2 regions of the Ferrimonas sp. SCSIO 43195 genome follow, and region 2 is predicted to be linked to the other one. Evidence: predicted binding sites of a transcription regulator. Region 2 holds the regulator's gene; the other holds the start of a gene.
The links. The regulator sigma-54, encoded in region 2, starts transcription at its own class of promoters, with help from an activator protein. The targets are predictions, from matches to a motif close to GTTGGCACGNNNNTNGNNT.

Region 1: glnK (P-II family nitrogen regulator) is a predicted target of sigma-54. The motif match lies at 3,170-3,188, and genes of this name have one in related genera.

What each region holds. Positions count from the first base shown of each region.
Region 1 is NZ_CP072679.1:366,040-371,377, forward strand. Features, by position in the region: gene narQ (nitrate/nitrite two-component system sensor histidine kinase NarQ) at 1-1,496, opposite strand, end outside; gene nrfA (ammonia-forming cytochrome c nitrite reductase) at 1,700-3,007, shown strand; gene glnK (P-II family nitrogen regulator) at 3,225-3,563, shown strand; gene J8Z22_RS01815 (ammonium transporter) at 3,578-4,828, shown strand; gene J8Z22_RS01820 (Dyp-type peroxidase) at 5,095-5,338, shown strand, end outside.
Region 2 is NZ_CP072679.1:4,343,355-4,348,692, forward strand. Features, by position in the region: gene lptC (LPS export ABC transporter periplasmic protein LptC) at 1-488, shown strand, start outside; gene lptA (lipopolysaccharide transport periplasmic protein LptA) at 475-1,041, shown strand; gene lptB (LPS export ABC transporter ATP-binding protein) at 1,038-1,769, shown strand; gene J8Z22_RS20080 (RNA polymerase factor sigma-54) at 1,836-3,302, shown strand; gene hpf (ribosome hibernation promoting factor) at 3,327-3,614, shown strand; gene ptsN (PTS IIA-like nitrogen regulatory protein PtsN) at 3,617-4,063, shown strand; gene rapZ (RNase adapter RapZ) at 4,060-4,917, shown strand; gene J8Z22_RS20100 (HPr family phosphocarrier protein) at 4,914-5,186, shown strand; gene pmbA (metalloprotease PmbA) at 5,243-5,338, opposite strand, start outside.

The DNA of each region.
Region 1 (5,338 bases), 820 kb from region 2:
GCGGCGCAGGCGCGCAGGGTAATGGTATCGGCACCGGAGTGCTTGATGGCGTTCAGCACCGCTTCACGGCTTAACTGCAGAATATGGACATGCTGCTGAGCCGACAGCGACGGCGAGTTGAGCTCGTAGTTGAGGGTCAGCTTAGACTCGGTGCGAGACTCCAGTTGCGCCAGCATCTGTTCCAGGCTGGCTTGCAGATCGTGTTCGGAGATGGTCAGGCGGAAGGTACTGAGCAGCTCTCGCAGTTGCTGGTAGGCCTGATTGGTGCTGGAGGTAATCTCGCTTAAGGTTTGCTCCATCAGCTCATCATTGCCGCTGGAGATGGCGCGTTTCAGCAACGAGGTCTGAATCTTCATGTAGGCCAGCACCTGGCCCATGGAATCGTGCAGCTCCCGGGCAATGGTGCCGCGCTCCTCCATCAGGTACAGGCGCTCGCGCTGCTGTGAGGCCCGGTCCAGCAATACGGCCCGGGCAACGATGATGGTGAAGTTGTGCAGCAGCTGCGGCGGCAATGGCTGGTGGCCGAACAGCGACAGGGTGCCCAGGCGCTCCTGCTCGAAAATCAGTGGTTCGCGGGTGGAGATGGGGCCGTTCTGGCCGGTGTCACCCAGGGCCACGTCCAGATCCGGGCGTTCGTCGATCATCAGTTGAATGCCGTGGGCGCCGCTGTGCTTGCGTAACCGGTCCAGGGCCTGGGTCAGGGTGTCGCTGCCGAGGCGGTCACGGTGGAACCACAGTGAGGTCTGGTACAGGAACAGCAGGCCGGCGTTGGCCTGTTCCAGCTCCTGGGTTTTTTCCTCTACCTGCTGTTCCAGGTTGCTGTACAGGCTTTCCAGTTCCCGGGCGGTCTGTTCAAAGGTATCACTGAGGGTCTGCAGCTCATGGAAGTCACTGCTGGGCAGGTCCAGATTGAACTTGCGCCGGCTGATGGACAGGGCGGCATTTTCCAGCTGTTGCAGCGGGTGCAATACCCGCCGGCTGATGCCCCGCATCAACCAGAACCCCATGCCCATTACCGTAAACAGTCCCATCAGCTGGCTGGCCAGCAGCAGCATGATCTTGTTTTCCGCCTGTTGCTCCAGCATCGCCACCAAGCCATCGATCTGGTCAACAAACTGGCGCACCTCGTTGACGTAGGAGCGGGAATTGCCGTTGACCGCATAGCGCTTCATCTGCTGCCAACTGGCCATCACCTGATCGTATTGCTGATGCAGTCTTTGCGGGTTGTACCAGCTGCGGGCCTTGCCCAGTTCGTCGGAGTAGAGGATCTGTTCAAACTCCTGAATCTTCTTATCCAGGGTGCCACTTTCGCTGTTGGCCAGAAAGATCAGCTGGTAGGAGCGCATGCGCAGGGAGCCGGAGGCGTTGATCGCCTTGGCGTCATCGACGCTGTACATCAGGGTGATCAGGGAAAACGCCGCCAGACCACCAAAGATAAAGATGACGGTGACGATCAGCGACAGCACGGTGGCCGACAGGCTTTTGGTTCGGGTCATGGAGCGGCAACAATTAGAGACTGTGCGCCAAGCCTATCGCCTTCGTCGCTGGAATTACAAGCCACCGCCGTCCGGGGAGGCGAAATAATTCAGGTTATCTATTCTTAGTGGGCAGTAATTGGATTCAAACAAACAACCAATAGTGGAGCGCAATCGTGAACAGGATGAAACGAATGGCCATTTTGGTCGGCTTGTGTGTCCCGATGGGGGCGTGGGCGGTCACTGAGGCGGACAGCAGCAAGTTTGCCAAGTTTAAGAATCAGTATGCCAGTTGGCAGCAGACGGAGCAGAGCAAAGAGATCGTGGATGTGCTGGGTGAAGACCCCAGGCTGGTGGTGTTGTGGGCCGGCTATGGCTTCGCTAAGGACTACAACAAGGCCCGGGGCCATCACTACACCATTACCGATCTGCGCAATACCCTGCGTACCGGGGCACCCAAGACCAAAGAGGATGGGCCGATGCCCATGGCTTGTTGGTCCTGCAAGAGTCCGGATGTGCCACGCTTGATTGAAACCGAGGGGGAAAAGGAATACTTCCACGGCAAGTGGGCCAAGGGCGGCGATCAGATCACCAATGCCATCGGCTGTGGCAACTGCCACGACAACAAGATTAAGTTGAGGCTGTCGGTGCCCTTTGCCGAACGGGCCCTGAAGACCGCCGGACTGGAGTGGAAGACCGCCTCCAAGTCAGACAAGCAGACCATGGTCTGCAGCCAATGCCATGTGGAGTACTACTTTACCAAGCCCGACGTGATGGTGAAGTTCCCTTGGGATAACGGCACCTCGGTGGAACAGATGGAGGCCTATTACGACGCCATTCAGTTTAAGGACTGGACCCACAAACTGTCTAAGGCGCCCATGCTTAAGGCTCAGCACCCCGGCTTCGAGACTTCACGTAACGGGCCTCACGGCCGCAATGACGTTTCCTGTACCGATTGCCACATGCCCAAGGTCACCAATGCCGACGGGCGCAAATTTACCGATCACAACGTCGGCAATCCGTTCGATCAGTTCGAGTTCACCTGTAAGCGTTGTCATGACCAGGATAAAGAGACCCTGGAGAAGGTGATCGCCGGTTACAAGAAGCAGGTCAATGATCTGAAGCTGCAGGCGGAAGACCAGTTGGTCAAGGCCCATTTCGAGGCCAAAGCGGCCTGGGATGCCGGTGCGACCGAGGCGCAGATGAAGGACGCGCTGACCGCCATCCGCCATGCCCAGTGGCGTTGGGATTACGCCATTGCGTCACACGGGGTGCATGCCCACAACCCGGCGGAAGCGATGCGGGTACTGGGTACCTCGTTGGAGCGCAGTGCCGAGGCCCGGGCGATGCTGGCGCGGGTGCTGGCAATGAACGGCGTCATGGCCGAGGTACCGGTGCCGGACATCTCCACCAAGGCCAAGGCCCAGGCGGTGGTCGGGCTGGACATGGAGAAACTGCGGGCCGAAAAGGCCGAGTTTAAGAAAACCGTGCTGCCCCAGTGGGACGCCAATTACCCGGGCAAAACCGACTGAGTTTGTGGTGTGACTGCCAGCCCCGCTTCGGCGGGGCTTTTTTGTGGCTGTGGCTGCACTAATTTGGGGCACTCACTGAATGACCATGCTTATTTTGGTGCATAACCATGCTGCTCGTTTTTGTCGTTTAATCCATGTTTTTGAAATATAAAGAAATAAATTTTTGGCACGGGAGTTGTAAAGGATTGGTTAACTGATTTTGGTTGAGGGATTGGACATGAAACTGGTTAGCGTAATCATCAAACCGTTCAAGCTGGACGACGTTCGGGAAGCCATCGCCGGCATCGGCGTCGAAGGGCTGACGGTCACCGAAGTCAAAGGCTTTGGGCGTCAGAAGGGCCATACCGAGCTGTATCGCGGTGCGGAATATCAGGTGGATTTTCTGCCAAAGGTGAAGCTGGAGATCGCCACCTCTGCCGACAACGTGGATCACCTGATCGAGGTGATCAGCGAGGCCGCCCACACCGGCAAAATCGGTGACGGCAAGATCTTTGTGTATGACCTGGAGCGGGCGGTGCGGATTCGTACCGGCGAGCACGACGCAGAAGCGATTTAACGGAGGGGGAAACCATGGAAGAGTTATCAAAACTGGGTACCACGGTAACCGAATTACGATTTGCACTGGATACGTTCTACTTCCTGATGTCCGGCGCCCTGGTGATGTGGATGGCGGCGGGGTTCGCCATGTTGGAAGCGGGCCTGGTCCGCTCCAAGAACACCACCGAAATTCTGACTAAGAACATCTGTCTGTATGCCATTGCCTGCGTTATGTATCTGCTGGTGGGGTACAACATCATGTACGTCGATAACGCCGAAGCGGGCTGGTTGCCGAGTCTGGGCAGCCTGATTGGCACTCAGGCCGAGGGGGCGGATCATGCCCTGGAGTCGGACTTCTTCTTCCAGGTGGTGTTTGTGGCCACCGCCATGTCCATCGTGTCCGGGGCCGTGGCAGAGCGTATGAAATTGTGGGCATTCCTGGTGTTTGCTGTTGTCCTTACCGGTTTTATCTATCCAGTTGAGGGATATTGGACCTGGGGGGGTGGCTTTGTTTCTGAATTGGGCTTCGTGGATTTCGCCGGTTCCGGCATTGTTCACATGGCCGGTGCGGCAGCGGCAATCGCAGGAGTGCTCCTCTTAGGCGCCCGTAAGGGCAAATACGGTGCCGATGGCAGCGTGCACCCCATCCCCGGTTCCAACATGCCGATGGCAACCCTGGGAACCTTCATTCTGTGGTTGGGGTGGTTTGGCTTCAACGGTGGCTCCCAGCTGCTGGTGTCCGATGCGGAAAACGCCTCGGCGGTAGCCAAGATCTTCGTCAATACCAACTCGGCAGCGGCCTTTGGCGCGGTAGCGGCATTGATTGTGTGTAAGCTGATGTGGGGCAAGGCGGATTTGACCATGATTCTCAACGGTGCCCTGGCCGGGCTGGTGGCCATCACCGCCGACCCGCTGTCGCCGTCGCTGATGCTGGCGGGGGTCATTGGCTTGTCGGCCGGTGGTCTGGTGGTGTTCTCCATCGTCGCCATGGACAAAGTTAAGTTGGATGACCCGGTGGGCGCCATCTCGGTACACGGTGTCTGCGGCCTGTTTGGCCTGATGGCGGTGCCACTGTCCAACGCCGATGCCGGTTTTGGCACTCAGGCCCTGGGGGCATTGATCATCTTTGCCTGGGTGTTCGGCGCCAGCCTGCTGGTGTGGCTGGCTCTGAAGCTGACCATGGGCATTCGAGTCACCGAAGAGGAGGAGTATCGGGGCATGGACATCGCCGACTGTGGCATCGATGCCTATCCGGAGTTCGTGACGGTCAAAGGCAGCAACTAAGCACGAACCCTGTCGATACCCTGACAACGCCTTCTTCGGAAGGCGTTTTTGTGTTTCGGCCGCCAGTGGCGGCGGCGGGGACGGAAAAAGGGACGGTTTTTCATTTTGTTCACCCCAGTTCATGCGTTGGAGCAAAGTCAGGGCGCGATCCATCAGGCACACTGGGCGGATGCCGGCGGGATAAAGTACTGGCTTCCTAACAGGATGACGATTATATCTTTATGTTGTTCGGTATTATTTTGTATTCTAGGTAATCAGGAGCAACGATGACCACAAACACAGGGAGCGATATGCCTCGCGAACAGGGAGGGGTGTGTGCAGAGGGCAACCTTCATGGGTTGTATCTGCTGTTTAATGCGGAAGATCAGGCCGAGCCGACCCTGCGTAAGGTGTTGGCCGAGATTGCTGTGTGGCTGCAGGCCTCGGTGGATCAAAATGCCGATTCCGCCTTTAATGGATTTGTGGCCATTGGGGCCAACTATTGGGATACCCTCTACCCCGAGGCGCGTC
Region 2 (5,338 bases):
TGGTCCTCAAGGACCAACTGACCGACGAGGTGAAGCCAAGCTATCAACCGGACTTTATTGCCGAAAATCTGAAGAGTCGAATCTACTCGGAACAGGGACACCTGAACGCCGAGATCGCCGCCGACGAGATGGAGCATTACCAGTCGCTGGCGTTGACCCGGCTGACCAAGCCCGAATACCTGCTGTACCCACAGGACAGCCAGGGGCAATGGCGCATCCAGGCAAAACAGGGACAGTTAAGTGACGGCCGCCATGTGGTTCTGGAAAATGATGTTATCATCACAGCCATTGAGCCCAATGAACCGCTGAAGACCCTAACCACCAGCTATCTTGAGCTGGATCTGGAAACCATGATCATGACCTCCAACCGCCAGATTCTGGCCACCGGAGAGGACTTTGAGATCAATGCCAAGGGCTTATGGGCCGATTTGAATTTGAACAAGGTAGAACTGAAGAGTCAGGTATATGCCATCTATGAAACCAATTAAACTGCTGCTCACTGCCTTGCTGGTCGTAGCCAGCACCAGCTCCCTCGCCCTGGACAGCGACACCCGCGAAAAGGTGGAGATCAAGGCAGACAAGTCCAATGCCGATCTGCCCAATGGCACCATCGTCTATTCCGGACGGGTGCGCATCTCCCAGGGCACTCTGCTGATCAACGCCGATGAACTGCGGGTAGAAGCCACCGACAACAAAGACGTCAAGGTACTGGTGGCCACCGGCACACCGGCCACCTACCAGCAGATGATGGAAAACGGCAAACTGGCGGAAGCGGAAGCCGGTGAGATTCGTTACAGCCTGCAGGATCGCATCCTGACCCTGAGCCACAACGCCGAAATGCGCCAGTCCGGCAGCCTGGTGAAAGGCGATACCATTCAATACGACCTGAACCAGCAGAAGCTGCTGGCCGAAAGCAGCGGCGACGAGCAGATCACCACCATCTTCCTGCCGGCCGATGCGGATCTTAAGCCGGACCCCAAACCTGAGCCCTCCCCGCAACAGCAACCGACAGACCCTAAGCAAGGTGAGCAGCAACCATGAGTCGTTCAACCCTGACCGCAGACAAGCTGGCCAAGGCCTATAAGGGCCGGGAAGTGGTGAAAAATGTCGGCCTGGAGGTCAGCACCGGCCAGATCGTCGGCCTGCTGGGCCCCAACGGTGCCGGCAAGACCACCACCTTCTACATGGTGGTGGGCCTGGTACAAAACGACCGCGGCCGCATTCAGATCGACGGCGAAGACATCACCCTGCTGCCGATGCACAGCCGCGCCCGCAAAGGCATCGGCTACCTGCCTCAGGAATCGTCGATCTTTCGCAAGCTCTCCGTCTACGACAACCTGATGGCGGTTCTGCAAACCCGCAAAGGGATGAGTACCAGCCAGCGAGTCGAGAAACTGGAGCAGTTGCTGGAGGAGTTCAACATCACTCACATCCGCGACAGCCTCGGTATGAGCCTGTCCGGCGGCGAACGGCGCCGGGTGGAGATCGCCCGCGCCCTGGCGGCGGACCCCAAGTTCATTCTCCTCGACGAACCCTTTGCCGGCGTGGATCCCATCTCGGTGATCGACATTAAGAAGATCATCCAACACCTGCGAGACCGGGGCCTGGGCGTGCTGATTACCGACCACAACGTGCGTGAGACCCTGGATGTGTGTGAACACGCCTACATCGTCAGTCACGGTGAGTTGATCGCTCAGGGTGAGCCAGCCGCCATCCTGGAGAACAAGCTGGTGCGCTCGGTATACTTGGGCGATCAGTTCAAGCTATAGTAATTGGTAGGCAGGGCAACCTGGATGTCACTACACAAAAACAAGGATAAGGACGGGTTGTTGTAAATGAAAACTTCTCTTCAGCTGAAACTGGGGCAACAACTCACCATGACCCCGCAGCTGCAGCAGGCCATTCGGCTGTTGCAGTTGTCGACCCTGGATTTACAGCAAGAGATCCAGGAGGCGCTGGACTCCAACCCGCTGTTGGAAGCCGACGAAGAGTTTCTGGCGGCTCCCGCCAACGTGGATGCCCCCGAAGCCAGCGACAGCGGCAATGAGCTGGACGTGGCCCCAGAGCCCGCCAGCCTCGACACCAGCGAAGCCCTGTCCCAGACTGACATGCCCGACGACCTGCAGGTCGACACCTCCTGGGACGAGTACTACACCTCGGCCCCCACCTCCAGCAGCAGCGGCAGTCGCGAAGACGACATGCCGTTCCAGGGCAGCACCTCGGACTCGTTGCAGGACCACCTGCTGTGGCAGATGGAACTGACGCCGATGTCGGACACCGACCGCGCCATCGCCATCGCCATCATCGACGCCACCGACGAGCGCGGCTACCTGACTCAAAGCAGCGACGACATTCTCGAAGCCATGGGTGACGACGACGTCGAGCTGGACGAAGTGGAAGCGGTACTCAAGCGGGTACAACGCTTTGATCCCATCGGCGTCTGCGCCCGGGACCTGGGCGAATGCCTGCTGGTACAACTGAGTCAGTTTGACGGCGATACCCCGTGGAAGGCCGAAGCCGAGATGCTGATTCAGGAGCACATGGATCTGCTGGCCAACCGGGATTTTCGCGGCATGATGCGCAAAACCCGCCTCAGCGAAGAGGAGCTGAAGCTGTCGATGGAGCTGATTCAGACCCTGAATCCGCGCCCGGGCAGTGCCCTGATCTCCGATAACGACCAGTACGTCATTCCCGACGTCGCCGTCAGAAAGAAAAAAGGCCGCTGGGTGGTGGAGTTGAACCCGGAGACCATGCCGAAGATTCGCATCAATGAACAGTACGCGGCCCTCAGTCGCCACAGTCGCAATCAGGCCGACAGCCAGTTTGTCCGGGGTCACCTGCAAGAGGCGAAGTGGTTCATCAAAAGCCTCGAAAGCCGCAACGACACCCTGTTGAAGGTGGCTAACTGCATCGTTCAGTTCCAGCAGGGTTTTCTGGAATACGGTGACGAAGCGATGAAACCCATGGTGCTCAATGACGTCGCCGAAGCGGTCGACATGCACGAGTCCACCATCTCTCGGGTGACCACCCAGAAATACATGCATACCCCACGTGGCATCTTCGAATTGAAGTATTTTTTCTCCAGCCACGTCAGCACAGAAAACGGCGGAGAATGCTCCTCCACCGCAATCCGTGCTTTAATTAAAAAATTGGTTGCTGCAGAGAACCCAAGGAAGCCTCTCAGCGACAGTAAGATGGCGGAGCTGCTGGCAGAACAGGGAATCAAGGTCGCACGGCGCACCATCGCCAAATACCGAGAAGCCCTGTCTATTGCTCCCTCAAATCAGAGGAAAAGCCTGTAAACGGCTAACTAAGGAGGAACCCATATGCAGATTAACCTGACCGGCCACCACGTCGAAATCACCACGGCCCTAAGAGACTATGTGCATACCAAGTTCGATAAGTTAGAGCGCCACTTCGACCACATCTCCAACGTGCATGTGGTCCTGAATGTGGAAAAACAGCAGCAAACCGCGGAAGCCAAATTGCACCTGAGCGGCCGGGAGGTCTATGCCACCCACAACCACAGCAATATGTACGCCGCCATCGATGGTCTGATCGACAAACTCGACAGGCAAGTCCTTAAACATAAAGAGAAAATTTCACGTCACTGACCATGGATATTGAGACGATACTCAGCCCGGAGTGTGCCACCATCGCCGCTCCGGGTACCAGCAAGAAACGCGCCCTGGAGCTGATTTCTCAGCTGGCCAGCCAGCGTTACACCGACGTCAACCCGCAGCAGCTGTTTGAAAGCCTGCTGGCCCGGGAAAAGATGGGCAGCACCGGCATTGGCAAAGGCATCGCCCTGCCCCACGGCCGCCTGCCGAACGTGGACCACGCCATCGCCGTATTCGTGAAATGCGACGAGCCGATCCCCTTTGATGCCATCGACGGCAAACCCGTCGATCTGCTGTTTGCCCTGTTTGTCCCCGAAGACAACTGCAAACAGCACCTGTCGACCCTGGCCTCCATGGCCAAGGTGCTGGACAACAAAGACATCTGTCGGTCGCTGCGCAAATCGGCCGATGACCATGAGATCTATCAACTGGTGACCTCGTGAAACTGATTATCCTCTCCGGCCGCTCCGGCGCAGGCAAATCCGTGGCCCTGCGGGTTCTGGAAGACCTGGGCTACTACTGCGTCGATAACCTGCCGGCCAGCATGCTGCCGGCCCTGGTCAATGAAATGGTGGATCGCTGCTCCACACTGGCGGTCAGTCTGGATATTCGCAACCTGCCAGAGCAGGCAGAAAGCATTCCCGATGAACTGAAGCGACTGCCGGACAGCGTCGACTGGCAAATCTATTTTCTGGATGCCTCCGACAGCAGCCTGATTAAGCGCTACAGCGAGACCCGGCGGCTGCATCCGCTGTCGCAGACCGGCATCTCACTGGCCCAGGCCATCGCTTCGGAGACCGAGATGCTGGCGCCGATTCGGCAATTGGCCGACCACAGCATCCATACCGACAACCTGTCGGTGCATCAACTGGCGGATGAGATTCGCACCCGCCTGCTGGGCAAGGCCGAACGGGACCTGTTGTTGGTGTTTGAATCCTTTGGCTTTAAACACGGCATCCCCAAGGACGCCGATTACGTGTTCGATGTCCGCTTCCTGCCCAATCCTCACTGGGATCCGAAGCTGAGGCCCCTGACCGGCCTGGACGCACCGGTGCAGCGCTATTTCACCAAGGAAGCCGAAGTGGCCCGCTTTATTGACCACACCGAGAGTTTCCTGAAAAACTGGCTGCCGATGCTGGAACGCAACAATCGCGCCTACCTGACTGTGGCCATCGGTTGCACCGGCGGCCAACATCGCAGTGTCTACATCGCCCAGCAACTGGGAAACCGCTTTAAGCTGAGCCAGAAACACATCTCCGTCCGCCACCGGGAATTGAAACTCAACGACAGCCAATGAAACTGACCCGCACCCTGAGGGTGGTAAACAAGCTTGGGCTGCATGCCCGGGCCGCCACCCGCCTGGCCCAGGTGGCCCATAATTACGACGCCAACATTCAGATCATCCATGGCAACCAGAGCGCCGACGCCAACAGCGTATTGGGTGTGCTAATGCTGGAAACCTGTCAGGGCCAGGAGGTCACCATCGTCTGTGACGGCGACGATGCCGAACCGGCCATGACCGCCATTACCGAGCTGTTCAGCGCCCGCTTCGACGAATCCGAGTAGCCCAAACAACCACGCCGGCCCTGGGGCCGGCGTGGTGATCATCGCTGAGGCTTCGCTCAGTTACCCGCCACCTTCATCTGTGACAACAGGATTGAACCGGTACCAATGCTGGAACGCGGGTCGCGATCGCTGCCCACCGCCACCATCTCCTT